Regions from separate parts of the Vibrio sp. 10N genome, predicted to be linked through region 2. Evidence: predicted binding sites of a transcription regulator. Region 2 holds the regulator's gene; each other region holds the start of a gene.
What was found. The regulator PurR, encoded in region 2, represses purine synthesis genes. The targets are predictions, from matches to a motif close to TNANGNAAACGTTTNCNTNA.

Region 1 (7,572 bases), on a different contig from region 2:
TTGTGACAACACAGTATTCAATATTCGACTGTTCAAGATAGTCCAGCAACTCAACAGCCCCCTCCATGGGTCTTAGCTGTTCTTCAAACAAGCGCTGCGTTTGCTCTCTGTAGATAGGTTCTAGCAAGTCGAGGGAAACATGGCTGCCCGCCAGTTCTTGAGCTGACGTCAAAACGTCCGCAATTTTCCCGCCTGAAAAATTATCCAATACGGCTTCCAGTCGGAGTGTCACCCCGACTTGAGCGAAAGTTTCCACTATTGCTACGCAACACAAACGCTCGCTATCCACTAATGTGCCATCACAATCAAACAACACACATTTAATACTAGACATGATGTACTCAACGACCTTTTGCACTTAATTTTCGTTGAATATTAATACACTTCTGCGTCTCAGAAGGCGATGGAAACGAAAGTTTAGACGTTTCAAGCCAGCAAAATTCGAAACTCAGTGATTGATCACCGTTTTTCCAACCAAACCTGTGAATTAGTTGCAATCTCGGCACTTTGTATTAAAGAAGCGACTATCTCAGTGAGTTTTGTATCATCGCACACCCCATCGATCGCGACGTCAGAAACGAGCGTGACTTGCTGATCTCGAGTTAGCATCGCAGCAGCAACCGGCTCTCCGTTTTGAAAACCGACATAAAGTTCGTGATTGGGTTCCACAATAATTTGAGTGAGAAACTCAACGATAAGCTGTTGATGCTCATCATTATCCCATCGCTTTGAATGCAGTAACGAGAACATAATGGTCAGGCGATGAAAATCGACCAGGTGCCACTCTGTCTGGCTCTCTACAACAACTGGGACGTCAAACGGTTCAAGATAGCAGCTCGAAATTGCTGCTAGGTAGAGATCTCGCCCTTTAAGGCTCTCTTTAGTTGGGTACCCACCTTCTACTTGATTAGCCAGCCACTGATTCTTTTGATTGTGGAGGCGCGTAGCTATGTCTTTCATATCAATCCTATTCGATTTTTCGGGTAACCTTAGTTATGGTATACAAAAGCCTAATTTAAAAAGGAATCCTTTATGCTTAAAAAGCTTTTGCTGGTCCCGCTTGTCACGTTGGCCTTATCTGGCTGTGGTGACAAAGAGGTGGGAGACGTGTCGCTCGGTATGTTCACATTAAAAGATATTAAACTCAACACTCTTGATGATCCGATCGTCACTGGTGTCACCTGCCATGTTGCCAGCATTGAGGCAGATTTAAGTCTCGCGGACCCAAGTGACAGTTCTATCTCGTGTCGCCAAACGGGAGAAATCACCTCAGATATGATCGCCCAAATAGACAAATCCAAGTCTGGTGAAGTTGTCTTCAAGAAATCAAAAAGTATTTTTTTCAAGAGTATGAAAGTACGTAGAATCTACGATGCCGATAACCAAACCTTGATGTATTTGTCCTACTCGACAAAGGAAACATCAGGTAGCTTCAAACACAGTCTATCGACAGTACCCCTATGGGGAACCAAGGCTTACCAAGACGCTCCTGTAACAGTAGACGAGTAGTCATTTTCCATTAAGCCAGCTCTTTATTAAGGCTGGCTTAATGTCACTAACGGCACGCCTGTTTGCTCTCACATTGAGCGCAGTGGGTAATGTGCGATTGCTTATCACAATAAACCAACGTCATGTTTTTGCCTTTCTTTTCACGTTTCACCGTCATCAACGCACCGTCTGCTTTTGCAATGAGCAAGCCAGAGTTACCATCCGTCAGTTGTGATACGCCAAGACTGATATTAATAGGAAACGCCTGCCCTTCAGAAGAGACAAATTGATAGTCTGCAATGGCAGCTCGCAGACGCTCTGCCACTTGATAAGCAGCAAGTAACGGCGTTAAGGGCAACAGCAAGGCAAATTCATCACCACCAAAACGAAAACAATAATCTTCCTCTCTTAGAGAAGACTCCATCAGCGTTGCTACTTTTCTTAACACGTAGTCGCCAACACTGTGGCCGTAGTTATCATTGATGCTTTTGAAATTATCGATATCAAGCATGACATACGACAATGGTTTGTTATGTCTAAGGTGGGAAGCGATTTCCCTTTTAAGCTGCAATTCTAAGAAGCGACGATTGTATACGCCGGTAAGTACATCTCGAATAGCTAGGTACTCATACTCGTCTCTCTTCGCAATCGTCTCCGATATATCGATCGCCAAACCGAAGATACCAGAAACATTGCCTTCATCATCATAGATAGGCGTTTTTAGAGTTTGATAGTGATGAACTTCACCATGGATATCCATGCTTTTCTCGACTTGAGACAGTGACTCCCCTTCCAGCACTTTTCGATCATGTTGAATAAGGTCATGGCTGTGTTGCAGATCAAAGAACTGAGTATCATCATCGCCAATAATCTCTTCTGCTGGTTTACCAAATAATCGACAAACGGCTTCATTGACATAGGTATAACGAGCATGCTGATCTTTAACAAAAAAGTAGCAATCTAAACGACTTAACACCGCTCTAATTTCATCGACACTGAGATTTTTCATGTCCATTACTCGCGCCCCCTACCGTATCTTCACATTGAACAGTATTGCATATTGTCACATTTTCCGTACGGCAATCGGTTCAGTTTGTGAACTCTGCCCTAGGTAGAAAGCGAACCAAAACCGAAACAACTCACAAATTCAATGCAATTTCATGAAACACAAGTAAACATCTTGTGATATCATGCCGCCAAATTTTGATCCGCTAGCGTTTATTATGAAATTTCCTGGACAACGTAAGTCAAAACATTATTTCCCAACCAGCAAGAAAGACCTCTCGGTCAGTCAAGCGCAGTCAGCGCCAAAACTGTACCGCCCAACGATCGTTGGTGTCGGTCAGACCATCGTTGATATCGAGGCTCGTGTCGATGATGACTTCTTAGCTAAATACGAACTGAGTAAAGGACACTCGCTAGTATTAGAAGAGAGCAAAGCGGACGCTCTTTACGCTGAACTGGTTGAGAAAGAACTGATCACTCACCAATTCCCTGGTGATACCATCGGCAACACGCTCCACAACTACTCTGTACTTGCTGACAGCAAATCTGTGTTACTTGGCGTCATGTCGAAAAACATCCAAGTAGGTTCTTACGGCTATCGTTACCTTTGCCGTACATCTTCAAGAATGAACCTTAACCACCTGCAAACCGTAGATGGCCCAATTGGACGTTGTTACACCCTCATTACTGATGACGGCGAACGTACTTTTGCCATCAACGAAGGTGAAATGAACCAACTGCGTCCAGAAAGTATTCCTGAATCCGTATTTAATAAAGCGTCTGCGCTCGTGGTTTCTTCTTATTTGATGCGCGGTAAGCCAGAAGATCCAATGCCACAAGCGGTTGCTAGAGCAGTTGAGATCGCAAAACAAAAATCGGTTCCTGTGGTTCTCACTCTTGGTACCAAGTGGGTGATCGAAGGGAATGAAAAGTTCTGGCAAGATTACATCCAAGAGAACGTCACCATTTTGGCGATGAACGAAGAGGAAGGCCAGGCTCTCACCGGCTTTGCCGACCCATTACAAGCGGCGGACAAAGCACTAGATTGGGTTGATTTAGTACTGTGCACCGCAGGTCCGGATGGTCTTTACATGGCTGGATACTGTGACAACGTCACCCTTCGTGAAACGACCCATGACTTACTGTCGTCAGAACACTTTACCGAATTCAACCAGTTCGAATTCAGCCGTGCTATGCGCAAACAAGACTGTACTGACCCACAAAAAGTCTACTCGCACATCGGCCCTTATCTAGGTGGCCCGCTAGAGATCAAAAACACGAATGGAGCTGGTGATGGCGCACTTTCCGCGTTACTTCATGATATGACGGCTAACTCGTTCCATAACAAAAATGTGCCTGACTCCGACAAGCATGTGGCGCCATGTTTGACGTACTCGTCGCTCTCTCAGATTTGTAAATATGCAAACCGTGTTAGCTATGAAGTGTTAACACAACACTCACCTAGACTGACGCGTGCCCTTCCAGAAAGGGAAGACAGCCTAGAAGAAGCATACTGGGATCGTTAAAAAGGGGCTTCGGCCCTTTTTTTGTTTCTAAATCATTCAACTGTTGAGGTACTGGTCAATATTAGTACAACACACCAAATATTTAGCTTTACAAAGCATTTTTAACCAGTATTATCCTGACGCAAACGTTTTCCTCAACAATTTTGTGGATTTTAAGGACCGTTAATGCTATCCGATATCGATATCTGTCGTACGACGTCACTCTCCGCTATTTCTGACATTGCTAAGCAAGCAGGCTTGCTCGAGCATGAGTATCATCCGCAAGGTTATCACAAAGCCAAAGTCACATTAGATGCAGTTTCTCGCCTCAAAAATAACCGTGACGGTAAACTCATCGTTGTCACCGCTATTACTCCAACCCCGCTGGGTGAAGGCAAAACCGTCACAACTATCGGTCTTTCGCAAGGACTCAAAAAGCTAAACCAATCTGTCATGGCTTGTATCCGCCAGCCATCTATGGGACCAATTTTTGGTGTGAAAGGCGGTGCGGCAGGCGGCGGCTACTCCCAAGTTGCCCCAATGGAAGAGCTTAACCTACACCTAACTGGGGATATCCACGCCGTAACTGCAGCGCATAACCTTGCAGCAGCAGCGATCGATGCTCGTATTTACCACGAACAGCGTCAAGGGTTTGAAGCATTTGAGGCTCGTACTGGTCTCAAAGCACTTAAGATTGATAGCAAAAACGTTGTATGGAAGCGTGTCGTTGACCATAACGATCGCGCACTGCGTATGGTCACTGTCGGTCAAAACGAAGTGAACAAAACCATCAATGGTTATGAGCGTCAAGACGGGTTCGACATCTCTGCCGCCTCTGAGCTGATGGCGATCTTAGCTCTGTCTAAGGATTTAAAAGACCTACGAGCTCGTATTGGAAAAATCGTTGTCGCCTATTCTATTGACGGTACCCCGATAACTACCGAAGATCTGCAAGTGGCGGGCGCAATGGCTGTCAGCATGAAAGAGGCCATTGAACCAACACTGATGCAAACACTTGAAGGTGTACCTACCCTTATTCATGCGGGTCCATTTGCTAATATCGCTCATGGTAACTCGTCTATCATTGCCGATAGCATAGCGACAAAACTTAGTGACTTTACTGTTACAGAGGGCGGTTTTGGCTCCGATATGGGGTTTGAGAAAGCGTGTAACATTAAAGCATCCGCTACCGACAAAAAGCCGGATTGTGCAGTCATTGTGGCGACACTTCGCGGCCTGAAAGCCAACTCTGGTTTATACGACCTGAAACCTGGCACGCCTATTCCAGACTCTATCTACGGCGAAGACAGCGCCGCTTTGAAAGCTGGATTTGAAAACCTCAAATGGCATATCAACAACGTGGCAAAATACGGTGTACCTGCTGTCGTCGCGATCAATCGCTTCCCGCAAGACAGCGAGCAAGAGCTCGCATTGTTGCAGCAATGGGTAGAAGCGTTAGATAGCCAATGCCAAGTCGCCATCAGTGAAGGCTTTGCTAAAGGCGGGGAAGGCACTGTCGCACTGGCAGAGAAAGTCATTGAAGCGTGCCAAACCGATGCTAGTTTCAAACCGCTTTATACTGCCGAGCAATCTATTGAAGAAAAACTGATGACAGTTTGTGAAGTGGGTTACGGCGCCGCTCGAGTCACGCTATCTTACCAAGCTCAACAGCAACTTGAGATATATAAGAAACACGGGTTTGATCATCTTGCCGTGTGTCTAGCGAAAACGCCACTGTCTATTACGACGGACGGCTGTATCAAAGGTGCTCCAACCGGCTTTGATGTTGTGATTCGCGAACTTCGCTTATGTGCAGGTGCCGGTTTTGTCTACGCATTGTGTGGCAATGTGATGACCATGCCTGGCTTGCCAGACAAACCAGCATTTATGAGCTTAGATCTGGATGACGATGGGAATATTGTTGGCTTGAGCTAGTCTACACCCCTACCGAGTTGTGTAGAATCAGAGAAAAATATAAAGCGACGGTTAGCCCGTCGCTTTTTTATTGGCTTTCAATTATTGAGCGACGATCAAAGTCAGTTCTACGCGGCGATTACACGCTTTCCCGAATTGGGTAGTGTTGGTGCACTCTGGTACATATTCCCCATAGCCGCGAGTAAAAATCATCTTCTGCGGTACATTATTACCAACCAATGCACGTTTCACAGATTCTGCTCGCTTATCCGCCAGCGAGTCGTTCAGTTTGACCGTGCCAGTATTATCAGTATGTCCGCCTATGACCACATCGACGCCGTTTTGATTCGACAGGAAATTAGCAAGTTGCTCAAGCCACATTGCCGAGCCATCAGTAACATTTGCAGATCCCGTGTTAAAGTGAATTTTTTGCTTCAAGCGGATCATCACATAATCGCCTGGGATCAGTTCATAATCCAAACCATGATTGACCAAATAGGTCTCCAACTCATCCCAAGACTGGCTTCTAAACTGGCCATTCGGACCACCAACCTTCGCTGTAGACATCATTGGAGCCTCAGCCCAATCGGCATGCATTACATCACTATCACCACGCGGTGCGGTCTCTAGCATAGCCGGAAACATTTTGTTTTTGGTATCGGACATCGAACTACACCCTGACAGAATAATCGCTGCGGCCAAGCATACGATTTTTTTCAGTTTCAACATCACCCACTCCTCAATCACGAACCTAATCTCTTATCGACCAAAATGGGTAAAGCTTTACAATAAATCTTTCGTCTTTTCCCCTCTTGTATGGTTCACTCATTCAACGTTACACTCTTTGGGTTTATATTATTCAGAAGCATTATCATGTTAAAAACACTTTCTAAGTCATTCTCTGTACTTGCGCTCGTCATGGCTGTGACCGCATGTAGCGAGTCCTCTACACCGGTAGAGGGCAAACAATACCGTACACTCGACACGAATCTTGCCACTTATCGCCTACCCCAAGTGACCGAAATCTTTTCGCTTGGCTGTGGTCACTGTCGTAACCTAGAACCTATGTTGCCCGCGCTAGAAGAACAAACGGGTGAAAAGCTCGGCAAACTGCATGTCATGTTTAACGACAGTGCTAAGATTGCCGCTATGATTTTCTATACAGCAGTTATGCAATCAGAAAATGGTCATGTACCCGCAGACATGAAAGACAGCCTTTTCGCACTGGTTCAAGATCATGAGCTTGATGGCCAAGCAAAGAAAGCCGAACTTGACCGAATTTTCCACTCTCGTAATATGGTTAGTCCTTACGAGCTGGATAAAGCGCAACAAGAACAGCTGTTTCATTACCTAGAAGTCGCTGAGTCTGTTTCTGTAGAGGCGCAGATTAATGCCGTGCCAACGTTTATCGTCAATGGCAAGTATGAAGTCATGGTCTCTGGTCACCAGGGCATTGATGAGATTGCCGAAACCATTAACTACCTAAAAGCCAAATAAAAGGAAAGATTGTGTCTAAAATTCTTATCCCTGTTATCGTACTGCTTCTTGCAGCATTCATGATTTATCGCACTTGGAACAACAGCAAAGCGGGTGAAGAGAACTTCCAACAAGGTCAGGCTTTCTTACTAGAAAACGCTAAGAAAGAAGGTGTGATCAGCAC
Region 2 (7,572 bases):
CATCGTAAATGGCTGTGATTATACAGAGTGGAATCCAACACATGATGAGTTTTTGCCGGTCAATTATGGCGACGAACTAGAGAGCATGCTGTCGGGCAAGCTGGCCTCCAAAACTGCGCTGCAACAAGAACTTGGCTTACCTGAGCGTAATATTCCTATGGTGGGGATGGTATGTCGTTTAACCCATCAAAAGGGTTTCCATTACATCTTGCCTATTCTGGATAAGTTCTTAAAGAATGACGTTCAAGTGGTCATTATTGGTACTGGCGAGCCACAAATTGCTTCTCATCTCAATGATCTTGGTGAAGAGTTCTCGGATAAGCTTAAGTTTGTTGAAGCATACAGCAACCGCTTTGCTCACCTTGTTGAAGCGGGCTCAGATTTCTTTTTGATGCCATCGGAATTTGAAGCGTGTGGCCTCAATCAGATCTACAGCATGGCCTACGGCACACTGCCTATTGTACGTAAGGTAGGGGGGCTTAAAGATACGGTCATAGACTTTGATGATGATCCGAGCAACGCAACAGGATTTGGTTTTGATGAACCTTGCCATGACGCGTTACTGATTGTTCTTCAACGTGCACTACTGTTTTATCTTCAGCACCCAGAGCAGATGCAGGAAATGCAGCTGCGTTCGATGCGTAAAGACTTTAGCTGGACTGAATCGGCAAAAGAATACATCAAGATGTACGACTTGGCGCTCAATGAGCAATAAGACTGATACAGAAAGCGGCGTTAGCCGCTTTTTTTCATTTTTGGCTACACTTATTAATCATTTTTACCAAAATTCGTGATAGTTTTTGACTGTCGCCAGGGGAATTATGGTAACGTATCGTTCATCTAGGTTTTGCGTATTGAGTACTATGTCAGAAAGTCTGTTATTCCATAAAACTTATCAGCATCCAACGAGCAACGAGTGGGTGGTTTTTGTGCATGGTGCAGGCGGCAGCTCAAATATCTGGTTCAAGCAAATCCGTGCTTACCGTGAGCACTTCAATCTGTTGTTTATTGATCTTCGTGGTCATGGCAAGTCAAATCAGTTTTTAAAAGACATCATGTCCAATAAGTACACCTTTAAAGAGGTAACCATGGACATAGTGCGCGTGCTGGATCATTTGAAAATTCAGTCAGCGCATTTTGTTGGCATGTCTTTAGGTACCATCATTGTTCGCAATATAGCTGAGCTCGCGCACTCAAGAGTTCGCTCTATGGTACTAGGCGGCGCTGTAACGCGTTTTAACACTCGTTCACAGATCTTGGTGAAGATAGGTAACTGGAGTAAGCACATGATTCCTTACATGTGGTTATACAGCCTATTTGCTTATATTGTGATGCCGCAGCCGGGTCAAAAAGAATCTCGTCACTTATTCGTTCGTGAAGCGAAAAAGCTGTGTCAGAAAGAGTTTAAGCGCTGGTATCAACTGACAACAGAAGTGAACCCACTTAATCGCTACTTCAAAGATCGTGAACTGCCAATTCCGACTTTGTATCTGATGGGTGATAAAGATTATATGTTTATCAAGCCGGTCAAAGAGATGGTGGCTGAACACAAGTCCAGCCGACTTTTAGAGATTAAAGATTGTGGTCACGTGTGCAACGTTGAAAGGCCAGATGAGTTCAATAAGCATTCGATAGATTTCATTAAGTCAGTGGCATCTTAATTGGTTTTGGGGTTTGACAGTTCCAGCAAACCTCAAATTGTCCCTCATTGAGTTCATCACATGCAAAGCAATGCCAATCAGCGTGATTGGCATTTTGAGTTTTTAACTCCCACTGCTTAATAATGGCTTTTGCCATCATGGATTGTTCGATGTCGAACAGCCAAACATAAGGCAGTGAACTTTCGTCAAAAGGCACTTCCCCCCTAAGTCCAAACACACCCTCACCGCGCACTTCACAGTGGATACCCTCTGAAGCCAGTTGTTGCTGCACGATGTGAGTCTCTGGTGGGTTATTGCCGATAAAAATCTTCATCTATTCTTGTACCTGCGGTGAGCGAGACAGTCGAGCCATGATCCATTTAGCGATGAGCGGGAACAAACCTAGCAGTGCAAATGACGCCAATACAGTTGGTGACACAATGCCAGAAAGGCTATCGATGTTGGCAAGTTGCGTACCTGCATTTAGGTAGACGGCAGTGCCAGGCAGCATACCAAGTTGGCTAACTAGGTAGTACTTTGATGCACGGATTGGTGTCAGACCCATCAATAGGTTAATCAAAAAGAACGGGAATACCGGGATGAGTCTGAGTGAGAATAGGTAAAAGGCGCCGTCTTTTTCCACACCTTTATTAATGGTGTCGAGTTTAGAACCAAATTTACTTTGCACCCAATCACGAAGCAGGAATCGGCTGCTCAAAAATGCCAATGTTGCACCAATAGTACTTGCGAAAGAAACCAGCAGTAGACTGGTCCAAAAACCAAACAAAGCAGCACCTAGTAAGGTGACAACGGCAGCGCCAGGGATCGAAAACGCAGTAATCGCGATGTAGGCAAAAAAGTAGGTGAGTGCAGCCGTTACAAAATTAGCATCGATGTACTCAGCGAGCGCGGCTTGCTGCGCTTTGGCGTTCTCGAGCGTGAGGTGTTGACCAAAATTAATGCCTAAAAATACGATGACGGCAACCAGTACCAGCCCCAATATCAGCTTCTTGCTCATGACGGTATCCTTTGAGATGTCTTAGTATTAGTTTAGTAGAAAGGAGCAGTGAACTTTTCCTTTCAACTAATACGAAAAAAATCAGCCATAAGGCTGATTTTTTCTCATTAAAACCAAAGGTTAGTTGATTGAGCTAGCGAGCTCTTCACGTTTGGTTTGCGGGATCACTGACCAATGAGTTCCGTTGATTGCACCTTCAAGTGCCCACAATAACTCCAGACCAACTGAGCTAGAATGGGTTCTTTGAATGGCTTTGAACGCTTCAACAGAGCCGTGCTGCTGCAAATCACCGACAGATTCAATACCGGCTTTTTTGAGCATACGCTCCGTTGCCAGACGTAAGTTAGGTAAATCTTTTAGTCGGTTTGGCTTTGCCTCAGACTGCTGCGCTTTTTCTGTTTTAGCAAATTCAAGCGCTTGTTTAGCGTGAACCAAGATAGCCTCTTGGTCTTGCCAACAATCTTCTGGTAATGCGAAGTATTTAGTGACGACAGGAAATCCACGCTTTTTGTAAACGTATGGTTTGTAACCCAGTTTCTTAAAGGTAGATATGGTCTTGCGGTCTGTTCTGATATGTAATTTGTTGTTCACTGCTAATGCAAACATCGTATCATCTACGAAGATGCCAAATCCGCCGAACATGGAGCGAGACTTTACTCTTCCAAGCTGAGCGAATAACTGCATTGAATCTTTTAGTATAGGATTATCCATGCTTATTCTTTTCTCGGTGTTATTGATTGTGTCACCAAAATCAGGTCCGAGAGTATAGCAAACGGGTGTCAGAGCTCTGTTAAGCCACTGCTATAACTGAGTCTTACCCCTTGCCATCGGCAACCCCGCTACCTATCAATTAAAAAATTGGTTTAGGCCGGAGGCTTTGCGTCCCACCCTTTCAGATGGTTTGCCCTGTGCGTGACACATATAGCATATAGGAAAACTATGTAAGTTATTGATTACTGTTTTTTCAAAATGTGACACTGGTTCAAATAATGGTTGACTATTTGTGCCTAGAGGTGAATAAAAAATTGACAGTGGGCAGGGAAAACTTTGAATAGAGATCAAAAAAAAGTGCCGAAATCGGCACTTTTGTCAGCATTAGGTAAGAGGTTTGACAGAGTCACGTTCTACAATTTCTGGGTGCATTTCGAAAATGCGTTTTTCGTGACCTTTATCTTTGATTCGTTCTAGTAGAATCTCAAAGGCATTTTTACCGACGCGTCGCTTCGGTTGGTGAACCGTTGTGAGCGGAGGTGAAAAGTATTCAGCCAGTTCGATATTGTCATAACCAATAACAGAAATGTCGTCAGGGACACGAACGCCAAGCTGCTGAAGGCGACTCATTAGTCCGAATGCCATTGTGTCATTAAAGCAAAATACTGCAGTGGGCCTTTCTTCCATTGCTGCAATTCGGTTCGCGGCGATTACAGCGGTATCACATTCAAAGTTACCTTCTAAAATGCGATCTTCTTTCATTTCGATACCGGCTTCCACCAGTGCACGCTTGTAACCAATGATGCGCTCTTGGCAGACAGCTTTCTCTAAGTGGCCACTTAGGCAAGCAATATCGGTATGACCTTTTTCAATCAAGAACTTAGTTGCTAGATAGCCACCTTCTTCCGAGTTATCGATGATCTTATCTGCTTGCGAGCTCTCTGGGCCCCAATCCATGATTACCTTAGGAATATCAGCATGGCGGTCAAGCATTTCAAGGAGCTCTTCGGTTAAGTCTGAGCACATCACCAAAATGCCATCAACACGCTTTTCGGCAAGCATGCGGATGTAGTCACGTTGCTTCTCGTAAACACCGCCTGTGTTACACAAAATGAGAGTATAGCCTTGGCGATAGCAGTAACTTTCCACACCATCGATGACTTCTGAGAAAAATAAGTTGGTCGACTGCGTAACCAGCATGCCAATGGTCTTGGTCGAGTTGCATTTCAAGCTACGAGCAACCGCACTTGGGGCGTAATTGAGCTCATTAACCGCCGCCATCACTTTTTCTTGTGTTGCTTCTGCAACAAAGCGAGTCTTATTAATTACATGGGATACTGTGGTCGTTGAAACGCCAGCAAGTCGGGCGACATCTTTAATGGTTGCCATAGTGATATCCTATTAGTCGCGGCTTATAGGTTTAACGTTGAATTAACGTTTGTGCCGCTTTCATTTTAGTGGTTCCAGCACTTTTGTGAAAATACGAATTTAAAGGCGGGAACCGGCAAGTGTATGCAAGCCAAGGCAAAGTTTGAGCGTATGGCTCAAAGTCGGCACCGGAAAGGGGCGTCTAATTGTAATGCCGTTGGGTGATTGCATTTAAACGGCGAATTGTAGTCGCAGCTTAGTGAGCTGGCAATCATTTATCCTAGAAATTTATAACTAAGGCGCAAAATTGACTCATAGAGAGCGGAAAACCCTTTTGCGCCACATGTTAGCTAGTCGTTTTCATCCAAAAGATAGGTAAGGTCGAGCTGACAGAAAGCGTGCAATAAACTTGCCGCAGCTGCGTAAAAACCAAATTCATCAAACTGTTGGCATTTTTGAACGAACTGAGGCAACCAGCTCATTAAATAGGTATTAATGAAGTCTGCTTGCTCGGTCATCGCGGTGTTCATGTGCGCTTCATTTTCCAGCTCGTTGGAGCGGATTATGAGATTGCCCAAAAAGTCGAGCTCAATTGCGAGATGGTCAGCGGGTTCATTCAGATCTTGATTAACGGCAACACCGTGCTTTGTCAGAAGGTCTGTCATGTCCTGTGCTGGTTGGTCATTAAGCAAGCCGGACTTACCAATATACATAGAGGCATAAGGCAGTGCGCCATGTTTATCGGACTTCAAAAAGAGATCGCAGAAGTCTGCTGAGAGCTCTAGCTGGGCATCTTCACGAACTTGTAAGCGATTTAGTGCATCGGTGAAAGTTTTTATCGGCTCAGAGAGGGATGGGTTTTCACCTAGGCCTGTTAGAAACGAACGTATCTCTGGGCTGTGATATTTGTTTAGCTCATCTTCGGTCAGCTCTGAAGCAAATAGGCTGGACAGCCACCAATAGATTTCCGCACGTTGTTCATTAAATGCTTTGATTTCTTGCATTTGTATCGTCTCCAAAAATGATACCTTCTATTCTAGCCAATAAAGATGAACAGCAATAACGGATAATATGAATAAATAAGTTAATTTATTAAAAAATATGATAAAAATTAATTTACGCGCCCAAATTGTACTTGGGTATTTGTTGCATATGGCGTTCGATGGTTTTGGTTGTCTTGAATCAAAAAAAAAGTAGGTTTGTGCTTATTGACGGCGGTGTAGACTAGAATTGTGAATGGTTATGAATAGAATGCCCCAGTCATTACAGATTGAGATAGTACCGATATGAAATATCACGTTTTGGTTGTAGAAGATGACGTAGTCACTCGCAGTAAGCTCGCTGGCTATTTCGAAAATGAAGGGTATTTGGTTAGTGAAGCCCAAGATGGCAATGAAATGCGTCAAGTTTTGCAAGAGTCGAGTATTGACCTAGTTATGCTTGATATTAACCTGCCAAAAGAAGACGGCCTAATGCTGACGAGAGAGCTGCGTAGTCAGTCTGATATTGGCATTATTCTCGTCACTGGTCGCACCGATAGTATTGACCGTATCGTTGGGCTTGAGATGGGCGCGGATGATTATGTAACTAAGCCTTTTGAGCTGCGTGAGCTGTTGGTTAGAGTTAAGAATTTACTATGGCGCATCTCATTGGCGCGCAAACAGCCGGTGCTAGAGCAGTCGGTTGAGAGTGAACACGTTATTCACTTTGGAGAATGGACGTTTGATAAACAACGACGTTCACTAACAAACAGTGGCGATCCGGTGAAACTGACTAAGGCGGAGTACGAGCTTCTCGTGGCGCTTTCCACCTACCCAAACCAAGTGCTCAGTCGTGAACGTATTTTGAATATGATCAGCCATCGCGTTGATGCGCCAAACGATCGAACGATTGATGTATTGATCCGTCGTATGAGAGCCAAAATGGAAGTGGATCCTAAGAATCCGCAAATTTTCATTACCGTCCATGGTGAAGGTTACATGTTCGCTGGCGACTAAGATTAATAGACAGTTAAAATCCTGTATTAGCTCCAGTTACCAAAAAGGTAACTGGAGCTGTTTTATGGGAGCAGGTTTACTTTCTTTAGTAACGAATTGCGGCGTTACCGATTAATTTTGTTAGGTGACTCGCGTAGCGTTTTCTTCCCTTTTAGGACTTCCAAGCTGCCCCTGTAGTTGAACTAATTTGAAATTGGCTGTTTCGATAATGGCAGGCTGATTGACAGCTGGCTTGTGTTATCGAGCTCAATTCAACCTCATTAAAACTTGGTTCAATAAAAGGAAGTTCTATGACCAATGTGATTTCTCTACCCAAGTCCCTGAACGGGGCACGGCGCGCTGCGCTACCCACTGCTATATTTTTGGCAGCAAGCTCTTTTTATACGGCACCCGCCATGGCAGTTCAGTGCAGCACTTTGTCGGTTTGGGACCCGGCTACGACTTACAATGGCGGCAACCAAGTTCAATGGCAGTCTGTTGCTTACAACGCAAATTGGTGGAATGTGAATGTTGATCCTCAGCAACACTCCGCGCCTTATCAAGAATGGTCGAAAGTAGGTGATTGTACCGACGGTGGTGCCAATGTCGCGCCGTCCGTTTCCATCACTTCCCCTGCTAACTACGCGCAGCTCGCTGTGGGAAATGTGGTCACCTTTTCGGCGACGGCAGGTGATGCCGATGGCACAGTTAACCAGGTGGTCTTTGCGTTAGACGGTGTGTCGATTGCAACGTTAACCAGTGCACCTTATACCACCGAGTGGCTAACCGAGCTGGGTAACTATCAGTTAACCGTGACCGCTACAGACGATGACGGGGCCGCGACAACCGTTTCTCAGCT
Region 3 (7,572 bases), 910 kb from region 2:
CATTGATAGAGGCGCATCGTATTGCTGATATGGCGGAAGAAGAGGTCATCAAGGCGTTTCCTGGTGCAGATGTGATCATTCACCAAGACCCTTATTCTGTGGTGCTTCACGAAGAGGCGAAACAGAAACAGCAGGACTTTTGAGCCTCAGGGCGTGAGTGATAAAACGCAGTCATAAGCGGCTTTGTGGTAATGGCAATGTTAAATTCCATTGTCTATTATCAATGCGCGTGATAAAAAAGTGCGATTCTGATGTGAATCAACGTTCGAGCCAGTATAAACTGTAATACTCTTACATAAGTAATAAAGTTACGTCAGTGATGTTTTGGGGAACACACTGAGCCCAGTGTAACGATAACAAGATTTCCGTATGCCGCCGTCGAGGGCGTCATACTTAAAATTTAAAATTAGATTGCCAAATCGAGGGTGAGCATGATTAAGAAAATTGGTGTTTTGACAAGTGGTGGTGACGCACCGGGTATGAATGCTGCTGTACGCGGCGTGGTACGTACTGCTCTGTCAGAGGGTTTGGAAGTGTACGGTGTATACGACGGCTATCTTGGTCTGTACGAAGACCGCATCAAGCCTCTTGACCGTTCAAGCGTTTCTGATGTGATCAACCGTGGTGGTACATTCCTAGGTTCTGCGCGCTTCCCAGAATTCAAAGAAGTGGAAGTTCGTGAGAAAGCCATTGAGAACCTGAAAAAGCACGGCATCGACGCATTGGTTGTTGTTGGTGGTGACGGCTCTTACATGGGCGCGAAGAAGCTAACTGAAATGGGTTACCCATGTATCGGTCTTCCAGGCACTATCGATAACGATATCGCTGGCACTGATTACACAATTGGTTACCTAACGGCACTAAACACCGTTATCGATGCGATTGACCGTCTACGTGATACGTCATCTTCACACCAACGTATCTCTATCGTTGAGATCATGGGTCGTCACTGTGGTGACCTAACCCTAATGTCAGCAATTGCAGGCGGCTGTGAGTACATCATCACACCAGAGACAGGTCTGAACAAAGACCAGCTGATCAGCAACATCCAAGACGGTATTGCGAAAGGTAAGAAGCACGCGATCATCGCGCTTACTGAGCTAATGATGGATGCGAACGAACTAGCGAAAGAGATCGAAGATGCGACTGGTCGTGAAACTCGCGCGACAGTACTAGGTCACATCCAACGTGGTGGTCGTCCAACAGCATTCGACCGTGTTCTAGCTTCTCGCATGGGTAACTACGCGGTTCACCTACTACTAGAAGGTCACGGCGGCCGTTGTGTGGGCATTCAGAAAGAGCAACTGGTTCACCACGACATCATCGATGCTATCGAGAACATGAAGCGTCCAGTTCGCACTGACCTATTCAAGGTTGCAGAAGAGCTGTTCTAATTCGGCCTTCTCTCGAGAATAGAAAAACCGCTGCCTTGGCAGCGGTTTTTGTTTGCCCGCAGTAAAGTGGCAGGCACGCAGACACAAAAAAGCCGGCTCAATGGAGCCGGCTCTTGGTAATCGGTTCGATTACTTAGCTTTTGCTGCTGCCGCTGCTTTAGCGATTGCTGCGAAGCTCTTAGCGTCTAGAGATGCGCCACCAACTAGAGCACCGTCGATGTCTGGTTGTGAGAAGTAAGCTTCTGCGTTCTCTGGCTTAACAGAACCACCGTATTGGATGATTACTTGTTCAGCTACTGCTTCGTCTTTTGCTGCGATTAGAGCACGGATAGAAGCGTGGATACGCTGTGCGTCTTCTGCAGTTGCTGCTTTACCAGTACCGATAGCCCAGATTGGCTCGTATGCGATGATAGCGTCGTTTAGCGCTTCAACACCGTAAGCGTCGATTACTGCGTTGATTTGACGTGCACATACTGCTTCAGTTTCGCCAGCTTCGTTTTGAGCTTCAGATTCACCGATACAGAAAACTGGCTTCAGGCCGTTCTCTTTTAGGAATGCGAATTTCTTAGCGATGAACTCGTCTGATTCGTTGTGGTATTCACGACGCTCAGAGTGACCGATGATGATGTGAGTTGCACCAAAGTCTTTTAGCATCTCTGGAGACATGTCGCCAGTGAAAGCACCGCTGTTGTTTAGGTCAGTGTTTTGTGCACCAAGGATGATCTTGTTGCCGCCTTCTGCGATAACACGCTCAGCTAGGTCGATGTAAAGTGCTGGTGGAGCTACCGCCACGTCTACACCAGTTACGCCTTCAAGTTCAGCGTTTAGACCAGTTAGCAGCTCAGTTACCATTGCTTTGCTGCCGTTGAGTTTCCAGTTACCCATAACTACAGGTTGACGCATGAGATTTTCTCCAAAATCAGTGTTTGTAATAAACGAATGTAAAAAATAAACGTGATTACGAAAGAATATAACAGATTAATTCACGTAGATCATGATTGGGGTCATTTCTTTATCGCTTTGGTATCATATCCTAACAATTGTCCAGAATGGCTTGCCCAAGTGATCCAGTAAACAGAATAATAGAATACTTCTCGGCATTTTACTCGCGGCTTGTTATACCTTGTCGGTTATTGGCGAAAAAAAGGAAGTCGTATGCCGAATCTGGTTTTGGAATATTCAAATACAGCCGATGAAAGGTTGAATGTACAAGGGCTATTGGAAGATCTGCACCATGTGACACTCAACTGTGGGCTGTTTGATGCTGACTCGGTAAAGTCTCGCTCACTGCGCAGCCATAACTGGTTGATTGGCGAGTACGGGGACAGTGAAGATTTTTTGCATATCAGCTTTGAGTTGTTGTCCGGACGAACGGATGAGCAAAAACGCGAGTTGTCGCGTAAGCTGATGGAAGTACTTAGAGAGCAGGCGAGCCATATCAAGAGTTTGACTGTGAACATTCGTGATATGGACAAAGCCTGCTTTCAAAAGATTACTAATTAATATGAGAGTGATTTGATGTCGTTAAAGTCGTTACTGTTTTCTTTTAATGGCCGCATTGGTCGTAAGACGTTCTGGATGTGGAATGTCTGTTATTACTTGGCCATCATGGTGTGTGCTCAGGGATTGAATTATCTGTTCCCAAACGTGGTGCACTTTTTATTGCCGGTGCTCTTAGTGGTACTGCTTATCCCTGATTTGGCGATTACCGCCAAGCGTTGGCACGACCGTAATAAATCCAGCTGGTGGCTGCTATTAAATGTACCGCTAGTTTTTGGACGCATGAGTTTGCCTACGCTGGATCCGGCGACGGCTGCGCAGCCTTCCTTAGTTCAAAGTGTGATTTCATTGGTGGCGTTAGCGTGTGGTGCTTGGATTTTGGTGGAGTGTGGTTTCCTTAAAGGAACCGATGGTCAAAACCAATATGGTGATGAGCCCCAATAATCCATCGATGAAAATAGCGAAAAGGGAAGCAAGTGCTTCCCTTTTCTGTTTCTATCCGTCGTAAGACAAGAATCGTCTGGTACCCTTATCGCCAATTTTTCCCACGTTCAAAAGGGACGATATCTGCGCTTGGTTGGCTGGTATGCGTGTCTCCTTGCAGCGCATCGGCAAATTTGACGATTTGTTTGTGTAGCTCTTCTCTTAAAAGCACATTGGCATGTATCGGGTTTTTGGCGCGTTCTAGTACCCGCTCGATGTGTGATTGCTGGGCATGCAGTCTTGGTTGCATGTCACTGGAACAGCTGGCAATGAATTGTTCACACAGCTGGTGTCGTAGCTGGCTTAACTGCTCTGGGTTGTCTTTGGCCATTGCTGCCAGCTCTTCGAATGAAGGGAGTGAGATCGACTCTGCCATGTCTGCATTCCTCTGCTAACTAACGGTACTGCCTAACCCGAACCTGAGTTGGTGTGTATAGTTAGCCTAGGAGCTAATGACAGAAGACAAAATAAAAAGCTTTCAATGTCTCAGTAGTGAGACAGCTTACTCGCCTTTTGGTTGGAAGGTGTAGACGCAGCGTCTTTCACCTTGGACGATATGTTCATCGCGCTTAACCGCAACATCTTCACCAACAAGTGATTGAAACACATTGAGTTCTGACTGGCATAACGCTTCACATCGAGTGGCGGCGATACAGATGGGACAGTGATTCTCAATCAATCGGTAGCCATCACCGGCTTCCTCACACTCTGCCATGTAGCCATCTTTTTCTCTTAGCTCAGCTAACTTGGTGACCTTGCTGTGCAAATCCGTCAGCGTTTCAAAGTGTTGGCGATAGGTCGCAAGTGTGTTTTGTTCGCGTTCTTTAGCCACTTTGTCCAATCCTTCGGAGCCGAATACGGTTTCAATGGCATCGATAAACTGAATGGTGAGATCGCTGTGACGATCGGAGAAACGAGCATGCCCTTTGGCAGTGAGTGACCAATGCCTGTTTGGACGGCCGACTTTGACTTTGACATCCTCAAACTTTAAGAAGCCTTCTTCTTCAAGGCTTTGTAGGTGTTGTCTCGCGCCCATGGTGGTAATGCCTAAACGTTCCGCAATACGTTTGGCAGTGACAGCGCCTTCGCGTTTTATGATGTCTATGATGTGGTCGGTGGCTTTCATCAGTGAATCCGTTCGTTTGTTCAGCCTGAGGTAAAGATAGTCGGGGTATTATGGCGGATAAGGTTAATAAAGCAAATGATTTACAATCTTGAGATTGGCATTCCAGCAGTATCGACTTGCATAGATATAAAAAAAGCGCTGATAACCATCAGCGCCTTTGACGAAGCTTTATTAACTTATAGGATGATGTCGCGGATTTCTGGATCTTTACGCTCTAAATAGTGCGTAGACTTGATGCGACGAATCGTGCGGCAGCGTCCACGAATCAGCAAGGTCTCAGTCGTTGCAATATTACCTTGACGAGTGATGCCTTCAAGAAGGTCACCTTTGGTAATGCCGGTCGCTGAGAATACGACATTGTCGCTACGAGCCATGTCTTCCATGCGTAATACGACGTTTGCTTCAACGCCCATTTCAGCGCAGCGTGCTAGCTCATCTTGGCCAGCAGTGCGGTTTTCTTCGGTATCACCTTTAACAACGTGGCGTGGCAGCAGTCGGCCATTCATGTCGCCATCCAGTGCGCGGATAACCGCAGCAGAGACCACCCCTTCTGGAGCGCCGCCAATGCAGTACATCACATCTACTTCGCTATCTGGCATACACGTTAGGATAGAAGCGGCCACATCACCATCTGGCACCGCGAAAACGCGAACACCCATTGCTTGCATCTCGGCAATAACGGTGTCGTGACGTGGCTTAGCAAGCGTTGTCACTACCAGCGTATCTAGAGTTTTACCCAGTGCCGCAGCGATGTTTTTTAGGTTTTCAGTCAGTGGTTTATTAAGGTCAATCACGCCTTTCGCGCCAGGTCCCACCACGAGCTTTTCCATGTACATGTCTGGCGCTTTCAAGAAGCTGCCTTTTTCACCAGCGGCAAGCACAGCAAGGGCATTGGATTGACCCATCGCCGTCATGCGAGTCCCTTCGATAGGATCAACTGCGATGTCGACGGCATCACCGCCAATACCTACTTGCTCACCGATGTACAGCATAGGTGCGTCATCGATTTCACCCTCACCAATAACGATTTCACCTTCGATGTCGGTCTTGTTCAGTAGGCTGCGCATGACCTCCACCGCTGCACCATCGGCAGCATTTTTGTCGCCTCGGCCTAGCCACTTATAGCCTGCTAGGGCGGCACCTTCGGTAACTCGTGAAAAAGCCATTGCTAAATCGCGCTTCATACTGACTCCAATCTAATGAAAATTGACAAATGATTTACGGCGCGAATTCTAGCATATCAGAAGGGAAACGTTTGCCTTTTTCTCGGTTCGGGCGCGATCTTGTCGCTAAAATCTTGAATGATTGAGTATAGTGAGAAACAAAACTCTGCTCTGTTGTGCTTGGTAGGTAAAGCTTGGGTGAGTTTGCGGCGGTTTTTTGACCGAATAGTGAAAAATCTGCAATATAGAGCGTGTCTATCTTCTCTAGGCTGAGTAGAATGAGGCATTATAGGGTATATAGAATGAAGTATTTTCATTTCACAGGATTAAACAAGGGTAGGCCGAGATGTCTTTTGAAGTACTGGAACAACTAGAAGCAAAAATTCAAACTGCAGTGGACACAATCGCTCTTCTTCAGATGGAAGTTGAGGAATTGAAAGAAGAGAAAGCACAACTTGCATCGCAAGCTGAAGAACTACGCAGCAGCCGTGAAGAACTTGAGCAAAAGTCTGAGCAGATGCAACGTGAGCACAGCCAATGGCAAGAGCGCATTCGCAACCTACTAGGTAAAATGGACGAAGTAGAGTAATTGTCTACTTAGCCAATATGAATAACCGAAAAGCACTCAAATTGAGTGCTTTTTTTGTGTCCGTTGGTCTAACCAGTGCATCTCACAATCTATTAACTTTTCGTGTACTAGTTCAAGACGTATACTAAGTCTAACTAGGGAAAGGAAAAGTTAGAATGAAAACACGTGACAAAATCGTCTACGCCGCCCTCGACTTGTTCAATTCAGATGGCGAGCGCAACGTGACAACCAACCATATTGCGGCGCACATTGAGATCAGCCCAGGCAATCTCTACTATCATTTCCGAAACAAACAAGAGATCGTTCGTGAGATTTTTGCCCTCTACTCGCAAGAGCTTATTGAGCGCTTCACTCCGGTACAAGGTCAGCAAGAGAGCTTAGCGTTACTAAAGCATTACCTAGACTCCATTTTTACGCTGATGTGGAAGTACCGTTTCTTCTACGCTAATTTGCCGGAAATTCTCCAGCGCGATCCCAAATTGCACGAAGAGTACATTGAAGTACAAGAACGCCTGCAAGGTAATCTGATTAATATCTTACGTGCTTTTGTTGAGTTGGACTTACTGACGCTTAATGAGAAAGAGCTGAAGTCTTTAGTGACCACACTGCACATGATGGCGGTCGGTTGGCTAAGCTATCAGTCGGCGATGTCACCACGTACAAAGATTACGGAAGAAGTGATTCAACAAGGCATGCTACAGATGATTCATGTGGTGAAACCATTGGCAACCTCTAGAGGTAAAGAGCAGTTGACGCTTCTTGAAGACGGTGTACGCATGATGGGCTCGACCACGAGCTAAACTCGCTAACGGCATGATATATAGCAAATTCGTATTGTTACAAACCCTACTTTATTAGTAGGGTTTGTGGTTTCAGGGACGATAAAAGGATGAGTGTGACTGTGCATTATGACGTATTTAACGGCGATGCCGATGGCATATTAGCCCTACTGCAATTGCGTTTAGCGCAGCCCAAAACCGCGATACTCATCTCCGGTATCAAGCGTGATATCGCCTTACTTCAGCGTGTGCCCGTTGATCAAGCAAGCTCAGTGACAGTGCTGGATATCTCCATGGATAAGAACCAAGCCGCGCTTAATGAGCTTTTGGATCATCATGTTGCTGTTACCTATATCGATCACCATAAAGCCTCCGCGATTCCTGATAGCCCTCATCTTGATGCCCATATCGACCTCGATGCCAACACCTGTACCGCCTTAATTGTTGACCAGCAGTTGCAAGGGAAGTTTAGGCTTTGGGCAATCGCGGCCGCCTATGGTGACAATATGCTCGCGAGCGCCGAGAGCTTGGCTTCTGA
Region 4 (7,572 bases), 1.5 Mb from region 2:
AGCCGGGTGAGTATAACCTATTTCATTTTGGTGAGCTGGTTGCCAGTAATGTGGATGAGCTAGCAGATGTTGCGTTTGCTGAGGCGAAGCCAAAAAGCCAGGCCCCTACCGAGCCACTGTGATCGCAGTGAAAGGATGTTAAGACAGAAAAAAGCGAGTGACAGGCATCACTCGCTTTTTTTGATTTTTTCATGACGGAAAGCCAGATGGTTTCGCTACTTGTCAGCGTAACCTTGTGGTCCCAGAGCAATGCCATCTAAAAGGGCTTTGCTGCCATCCATAACCAAGCGCTCTTCAACAAACCATTTAACGACCAATGGATAGATCTTATGCTCTTGGCTCTGAACTCGTTGTTCGAGTGTCTCGACAGTGTCGTCATCGAATATAGGGACTTTTGCTTGCAGAACAATCGGGCCACCATCCAGTTTTTCAGTAACGAAATGGATGCTTGTGCCGTGGTGCTCATCGCAGTTCTCGATGGCGCGTTGGTGCGTATTCAATCCAGGGTACTTAGGCAATAGCGATGGGTGAATGTTAATCATTCGTCCCATGTAGTGGCGAACAAATTCACCACTAAGAATGCGCATATAGCCCGCTAGCACCAATAGGTCTGGTTTGTGAACGTCAATTCGGCGCATCAACTCGGCATCAAATGCTTCACGTGTTTCGCTTAGCTTTGGATCGAGAAACTCCGCCTCGGCGCCAGCATTACGAGCACGTTCCAATGCAAATGCAGATTCTTTGTTAGAGAAAACAGCACGCACTTTCGCATTTGTGATAGTCGACTCGCAGGCATCAATAATCGCCTGCAAGTTAGTACCATTCCCTGAAACTAAAACAACGATATTCTTCATGAAATTAATTGATCTCTACTTGCTCTTCACCAGCTTCTGCAGTCGCGATCTCACCAATTACCCATGCGTTCTCGCCTTCAGCGTTAAGAAGCTCAACGGCTGCATCTGCTTGACCTTTAGGCAGAGCAACGATTAGACCTACACCACAGTTGAAAGTACGGTACATTTCAAATGTATCAACGTTGCCTTTCTCTTGTAGCCAGTTGAAGATAGCAGGCCATTCCCAGCTGTTACCGTCGATAACGGCTTTTGTGCCTTCTGGCAATACGCGTGGGATGTTTTCCCAGAAGCCGCCGCCAGTGATATGAGAGATAGCGTGGATATCGTGTTCAGCGATCATTTTCAGAGCTGATTTGATATAAATTTTAGTTGGTTCAAGTAGGTGTTCACCGATAGTGCGTTCACCTAGTTTTTCGTTCTTATCTGCACCAGACACTTCTAGGATCTTACGGATAAGAGAGTAGCCGTTTGAATGTGGACCGCTTGAGCCTACGGCAATAAGTGCGTCACCAGCGGCTACTTTTGAACCGTCAATCACGTCATCTTTTTCAACTACACCAACGCAGAAACCAGCCACATCGTAGTCTTCACCTTCGTACATGCCTGGCATTTCAGCTGTTTCACCACCAATCAATGAACAGCCTGCTTGGATACAGCCTTCAGCAATACCAGATACCACGTCTGCTGCAGTATCAACATCAAGTTTGCCTGTCGCATAGTAGTCAAGGAAGAATAGTGGCTCAGCACCTTGAACGATAAGGTCGTTCACACACATCGCAACAAGGTCGATACCGATGGTGTCGTGCTTGTTCATGTCTAGGGCTAGGCGTAGCTTAGTACCAACACCGTCTGTACCAGATACCAATACTGGGTGTTTGTATTTTGTTGGCAACTCACATAAAGCACCAAATCCACCGATGCCTCCCATTACTTCAGGGCGACGAGTGCGCTTAACCGCGCCTTTAATACGGTCAACTAATGCGTTACCAGCATCAATATCTACACCAGCGTCTTTATAGCTTAGGGAAGTGTTGTTTCCGCTCACGGGACAGTCCTCGAAAAATAAATGGATGTGAAAGCGGCGCTATTCTAACAGGGGTTTATCCAAAAAGGAAAACGTTTGCGTAAGAAAATACAAACTATTTTCTCGAAGCATCAATCCATTGATTTACAGCCTGTTGTGACATTTTATTGCGTATAAATACCATTTTAACCGTGTTGCTAACTGAAATAGTCAAAGAAACCATGTATAATTTGCAGGTTTTGTGAAATTTTGCCGGAGTTGGACATGAAAGTTGTTGAAGTTAAACACCCCCTAGTAAAACATAAATTGGGGTTGATGCGTGAAGGGGACATCAGCACGAAGCGTTTCCGCGAACTAGCGACCGAAGTGGGTAGCTTGCTAACGTATGAAGCGACTGCAGACTTTGAAACTGAGAAAGTGACGATCGAAGGTTGGAACGGTCCAGTTGAAGTTGACCAAATCAAAGGTAAGAAAGTGACAGTAGTGCCAATCCTGCGTGCAGGTCTTGGTATGATGGACGGTGTTCTTGAGCACATGCCTAGTGCGCGTATCAGTGTCGTTGGTATCTATCGTGACGAAGAAACGCTTGAGCCAGTGCCATACTTTAACAAGCTTGCGTCAAACATTGATGAGCGTATTGCACTAGTGGTTGACCCAATGCTAGCTACAGGCGGCTCAATGATCGCGACTATCGATCTTCTTAAAGAGAAAGGCTGTAAGCACATCAAAGTGTTGGTATTGGTTTCTGCACCAGAAGGCATTGAAGCACTAGAAAAAGCGCACCCTGATGTAGAGCTTTACACAGCAGCAATCGATGAGTGCCTAAACGACAAAGGCTACATCGTACCTGGTCTAGGTGATGCAGGTGACAAGATCTTCGGTACTCTATAAGACCCGATGCTTAAATAGCAAAAAGGCTGACCACTGGTCAGCCTTCAGACTGCTGACAAAGGTCTAGCTTTCAAGCTAGACCTTTGATCTAATAGGAGTATCGAAATATGGATACTCCGATATGCTTCAAAAACCTTCTCCTCAGCAATACGAACTCGAAATGGTAACCATGGAACAGCTCGTTCCACAGAATCATCTCGTTCGTAAAATTGATAATGCCATCGACTTCGAGTTCATCAGAGACGAAGTGGCACATCTATACTGCAAAGATAATGGCCGCCCACCCGTAGACCCTGTGCGTTTATTCAAAATCATTCTGCTTGGCTACCTATTCGGCATCAAAAGTGAGCGCCAACTGGTCAAAGAAATTGAAGTGAACGTCGCTTATCGTTGGTTCTTACGAATGTCACTGACCGAAAAAGTTATCCATGCTTCGACGTTAAGCCAGAACCGAATTCGACGCTTCAATGGTACTGACGTCTTTGAGCGCATCTTCAACAACATAGTGCTTCAAGCGATGGAGAAAGGCTTAGTCGCAGGACAGGAGCTCTTCACTGACAGTACACACCTTAAAGCCAATGCTAACAAGAACAAGCACATGAATCGTCTGCGTCCAGTTAGTGCAGGCGCTTATCTTGATATGCTGAATGAAGATGTGGCTGCAGACCGAGAATCTGAAGGTAAAAATCCATTCAAAGAGACGCCACCAAAGACAGACGTCAAAAACACTAAAGTCAGCACCACCGACCCTGAAAGTGGCTTTATGACACGAGACAATAAGCCTCAAGGCTTCTTCTATCTTGACCACCGAACCGTGGATGGTAAGCACGGTATCATCGTAGACACATACGCAACACCGGGGAATGTGAATGACTCACAGCCCTATATCCGTCGTCTCGATCACACACTAGAGCAGTTCAACCTCAATCCTATCGCAGTTGGTATCGATGCAGGTTACTTCACTGCGCCTGTTGCTGAATCACTCGAGCGCCGCAGTATATTAGGTGTGTTCGGGTATCGCCGCCCATCAAGAACTAAGAACAAATTTAAGAAGAAAGACTTCAAATACCAAAAAGAGACCGATACCTATCGCTGTCCAGAAGGGCAAGAACTTATCTATAAAACCACAACACGCGCAGGCTATCGCTCATACGCTTCAGACCCGAAACAATGTGCGTTTTGCCCCGTTCGGGACGACTGTACTAAGAGTGAAAATATGCAGAAGGTCATAACGCGTCACCTTTATAGTGAGACGGTGGAGCGAGCCAATCAAATGCGACTCTCTAGCTACGGAAAGAAGACGTATCGGAGGCGAAGTGAAACAGTAGAACGAAGCTTCGCCGATGCAAAACAACACCATGGCCACCGTTACGCGCGCTACCGCGGTCTCGCAAAAGTGCAAATGCAATGTTGGTTAGCCGCTGCCGCTCAAAACATCAAGAAGATAGCGTTGGTGGTGAGCTATCTGCGAAAAATGGGCCTAAATAAGGCAGAAATAAGTCAAATACTAGCCTCTGTATGCCGATTTAAGCCTTACTCACTTCAGAACGCTATCTAACAAAAAATATCGCGATCGCGGCCTACGGCCGCTCCGAAAAAAGAACCCCGCTTGAAAAAGCGGGGTTCGTCAGCAATCTGAAGGCTGACCACTGGTCAGCCTTTTTTGTTTCCGTAGGAATTAGTCTTCCATCTGAGCGTTGTCTACTACCTTGTTCTCACCTAGGTCATCCGGCAAGATCTGGTTAAGGAGAATCGCAACGATACCACACAGGCTCACGCCTTGAAGGCTAAAGTCACCAATACCAAATGCCATGCCGCCAATACCAAATACCAGCGTGATAGCGACGATCACTAGATTACGAGATTTGTGCAGGTCGACATTGTTTTTGATCAGTGTATTAAGACCAACCGTCGCGATAGAGCCAAACAGCAGAATCATGATACCGCCCATCACGGGCACTGGGATAGTTTGTAAGATAGCACCAAGTTTACCCACAAGCGCCAGTACGATAGCCGTCACCGCTGCCCACGTCATGATCACAGGATTAAACGCTTTAGTTAGCATTACTGCCCCGGTTACCTCACTGTAGGTTGTGTTTGGCGGCGCGCCCACCATAGAAGCTGCAATTGTTGCCACCCCGTCACCCGCGATAGTGCGGTGTAGACCCGGCTTCTTCAGATAGTCTTTACCGGTTACGTTTGAAATAGCCAGCATATCGCCGACGTGTTCAACGGCTGGCGCAATAGCCACTGGCAGCATGAACAAGATTGCGTTGATGTTAAACTCTGGCGCAGTGAAGTTTGGCAGCGATAGCCAAGAAGCTTCAACCACAGGGGTGAAGTCAACAACGCCATAGAACAGACTGGTCACGTAGCCCGCTAAAATGCCACTTACGATAGGTAATAGCTTTAAGAAACCCTTGGCGAATACACTTACGCCAACTGTAACAAGCAGAGAAATCGCGGAGATCCAAAGTGCTGCATTGCCATCGATAAGCTGTACGGCACCGTCACCCGTTTTACCAAGCGCCATATTTACCGCGACAGGTGCTAGGCCAAGACCGATCACCATGATCACTGGCCCTACGACCACTGGTGGCAGAAGTTTGTGGATTACTTCGACGCCTTTCACTTTAATTAAGGCACCCATAAGCACATAAACGACACCCGCAGCCATTAGGCCGCCCATGGTTGCACCGATACCCCATGTTTGGACGCCAAACATAATAGGTGCAATGAAGGCGAACGAAGAGGCTAGGAAGATAGGCACACTGCGGCGTGTTACCAATTGAAACAGTAAGGTGCCGACACCTGCACCAAACAATGCTACGTTAGGATCAAGGCCAGTTAAAAGGGGTACGAGTACCAAGGAGCCAAATGCCACAAATAGCATTTGCGAGCCTTGTAAGATCGTTTTCATAATGATTTTCCAAGCAAGTCAAAAGGAGTTAAGCAAAACGGATGGGATTCTAGCACTTTGTAATCGTTTACTTAATGATCTAGTTAAAGAGAACGCTGTTTTTGTTGGCTAAATCTCAATAGCTCGAGCGAGTTACTATTTGATCCACAGATGCGAGGGAGTAAATCAACTTATTGACCAAACCTTGAATCAGTGAGCTTGCTCCAAAACGCATACTTGCTTATCATTTCGGCTTATCTATTTGTAATTTAGGATGCTTATGCGTTATTTAGCTTGGTTGTTGGCTGCCGCGTGTGCTTTGCCAGCATATGCGTTGACAAAAGTTGATATCTACTCGACGGAAGTTGTGGTGGATTCCCAACAACCGAATGCCGATGAACTGGCACGCCAAAAGGGCATGTTAGAAGTATTGATCAAGGCCAGCGGCGACAGTAATGCAGCGTCTAATCCTGTGGTCAAAAAAGCGTTAGGCAAGAGTTCACAATACATCACACAGCTTGGCTACACCCAAGTGGATGGTGAGCAGGCGATGCGTTTGAGCTTCAACAGTCAGCAAATTACGACACTATTGACTCAAGCGGACCTGTCATCTTGGCCTGTTGATCGCAAAAACGTGATGGTGTGGTTGGTAGAAGACAGTGGCTATGATCGCACGATTGTTTGGGAGCACAGCAACTCACAAAGCGCCAGCCAGTTGAAGAAAGAAGCCAATCGACGTGGACTGCCGATCACGTTCCCAATTGGAGACTTTGACGATATCACAGGTATCCAAACGACTGACCTTTGGGGCGGGTTTGTTGGGCCAATAGCACAGGCAACGACACGCTACCCAGTGGACGCGATCGCGGTGATTCGTAAGCAAGGTAACAATCTTCGTTACACACTGTACGATCAAACGCCAGATAAACTGGGTAAAAATACCCTCGCGCCAGTCACTGGTTCAACGTCTGGAGAACTGGCTATTGCCAGCGCGATTGATGAAATCAGCGATTATTATGCGTCACAAAATGTGGCCACAACTCTAGGTGAGAGTGCTGGTATGGTGTCGGTGTCGTTCTCACGAATGAGCAGTGCCGATGCTTTCTTTACTCTAGAGCGCGCGTTAGGTCGCTTAGCGTCAACCGCTAAAGTCGATGTGGCTGAAGTGAGTGGTGACGTAGTGACGATGCGCGTTTCTCTATTGGGCTCACTAGAGGCCTTTGAAGAAGAAGTGCTTAAACTGGGTTTGGTTAAAAAGCTCGAGTCAGTGCCTGTGGAAACTCCAGAGCAAGATAGTCAAGTGTTCCCGACAGATGCAGAAAACTCGAACGCCGCTGAGCAAGTACAAGATGTGACTGATACGCAAGGTGCGAATGCGCTCTCTGCTGACCCAGCACCGACCGATGAGCTTGTCGTTGATGGTATTGCTGCGATGGGAAAGCCGGTGCGACCTGAACTCAGTTTTGAGTGGCTGTACTAATCAGGAACGATGGCGCACAGTTATCACCTAAAAAAGGAGGCGTAATGCCTCCTTTTTTGTCTCTATCGCTTCGCTTTTTGAAACGCTCTAGTCCTTTCCGTAGCGCTCACGCTCTTGCTTTTCTACCGATGACAATCTTGGCAGTTTTAATCCCATGTCTTTGCCTTTGAGTCGAGCATAGATGGTATTACCCACAAAGGCGGAACTTGTCAGCAGTAACTCAACCAGTGCCAGCCAGCGTTCACCTTCATCGGCGTATAGCAGAGTTAGGGCATGCAGAAAGTACAGCATTAACACAAAGTTTGCCCATGCGTGTGTGTAAGGCTTACCTGCCAAAATGCCCGGTAAAGGCAATAACAATGGTATTAACCATGCGACGGTAAGTGCATAGGGGTTAATGTGTGGATGAGGGGATAAATAGCCA

Region 1: AAA946_RS19775 (inosine/guanosine kinase) is a predicted target of PurR. The motif match lies at 2,564-2,583, and genes of this name have one in related genera.
Region 3: glpX (class II fructose-bisphosphatase) is a predicted target of PurR. The motif match lies at 5,747-5,766, and genes of this name have one in related genera.
Region 4: purM (phosphoribosylformylglycinamidine cyclo-ligase) is a predicted target of PurR. The motif match lies at 1,963-1,982, and genes of this name have one in related genera.

Annotation. Positions count from the first base shown of each region.
Region 1 is NZ_BTPM01000002.1:801,948-809,519, forward strand. Features, by position in the region: gene AAA946_RS19755 (HAD-IA family hydrolase) at 1-334, opposite strand, end outside; gene AAA946_RS19760 (hypothetical protein) at 460-960, opposite strand; gene AAA946_RS19765 (CreA family protein) at 1,033-1,509, shown strand; gene AAA946_RS19770 (sensor domain-containing diguanylate cyclase) at 1,556-2,503, opposite strand; gene AAA946_RS19775 (inosine/guanosine kinase) at 2,712-4,019, shown strand; gene AAA946_RS19780 (formate--tetrahydrofolate ligase) at 4,185-5,933, shown strand; gene AAA946_RS19785 (OmpA family protein) at 6,015-6,641, opposite strand; gene AAA946_RS19790 (thiol:disulfide interchange protein DsbA/DsbL) at 6,786-7,409, shown strand; gene AAA946_RS19795 (FKBP-type peptidyl-prolyl cis-trans isomerase) at 7,421-7,572, shown strand, end outside.
Region 2 is NZ_BTPM01000001.1:1,175,111-1,182,682, forward strand. Features, by position in the region: gene glgA (glycogen synthase GlgA) at 1-715, shown strand, start outside; gene AAA946_RS05605 (alpha/beta fold hydrolase) at 864-1,661, shown strand; gene AAA946_RS05610 (DUF2007 domain-containing protein) at 1,642-1,974, opposite strand; gene AAA946_RS05615 (TVP38/TMEM64 family protein) at 1,975-2,658, opposite strand; gene AAA946_RS05620 (TfoX/Sxy family DNA transformation protein) at 2,779-3,369, opposite strand; cyclic di-GMP riboswitch class I at 3,485-3,574, opposite strand; gene purR (HTH-type transcriptional repressor PurR) at 3,754-4,758, opposite strand; gene torD (molecular chaperone TorD) at 5,088-5,741, opposite strand; gene torR (two-component system response regulator TorR) at 6,024-6,734, shown strand; gene AAA946_RS05640 (Ig-like domain-containing protein) at 7,130-7,572, shown strand, end outside.
Region 3 is NZ_BTPM01000001.1:261,425-268,996, forward strand. Features, by position in the region: gene fieF (CDF family cation-efflux transporter FieF) at 1-143, shown strand, start outside; gene pfkA (6-phosphofructokinase) at 432-1,394, shown strand; gene tpiA (triose-phosphate isomerase) at 1,524-2,297, opposite strand; gene AAA946_RS01250 (5-carboxymethyl-2-hydroxymuconate Delta-isomerase) at 2,550-2,897, shown strand; gene AAA946_RS01255 (DUF805 domain-containing protein) at 2,913-3,338, shown strand; gene AAA946_RS01260 (DUF3135 domain-containing protein) at 3,424-3,753, opposite strand; gene AAA946_RS01265 (helix-turn-helix transcriptional regulator) at 3,880-4,503, opposite strand; gene glpX (class II fructose-bisphosphatase) at 4,680-5,687, opposite strand; gene zapB (cell division protein ZapB) at 6,013-6,255, shown strand; gene AAA946_RS01280 (TetR/AcrR family transcriptional regulator) at 6,411-7,055, shown strand; gene AAA946_RS01285 (DHH family phosphoesterase) at 7,157-7,572, shown strand, end outside.
Region 4 is NZ_BTPM01000001.1:2,655,299-2,662,870, reverse strand. Features, by position in the region: gene AAA946_RS12445 (class II glutamine amidotransferase) at 1-122, shown strand, start outside; gene purN (phosphoribosylglycinamide formyltransferase) at 216-854, opposite strand; gene purM (phosphoribosylformylglycinamidine cyclo-ligase) at 859-1,899, opposite strand; gene upp (uracil phosphoribosyltransferase) at 2,143-2,769, shown strand; gene AAA946_RS12425 (IS1182 family transposase) at 2,891-4,327, shown strand; gene AAA946_RS12420 (uracil-xanthine permease family protein) at 4,448-5,689, opposite strand; gene AAA946_RS12415 (DUF2066 domain-containing protein) at 5,949-7,148, shown strand; gene AAA946_RS12410 (DUF2069 domain-containing protein) at 7,236-7,572, opposite strand, start outside.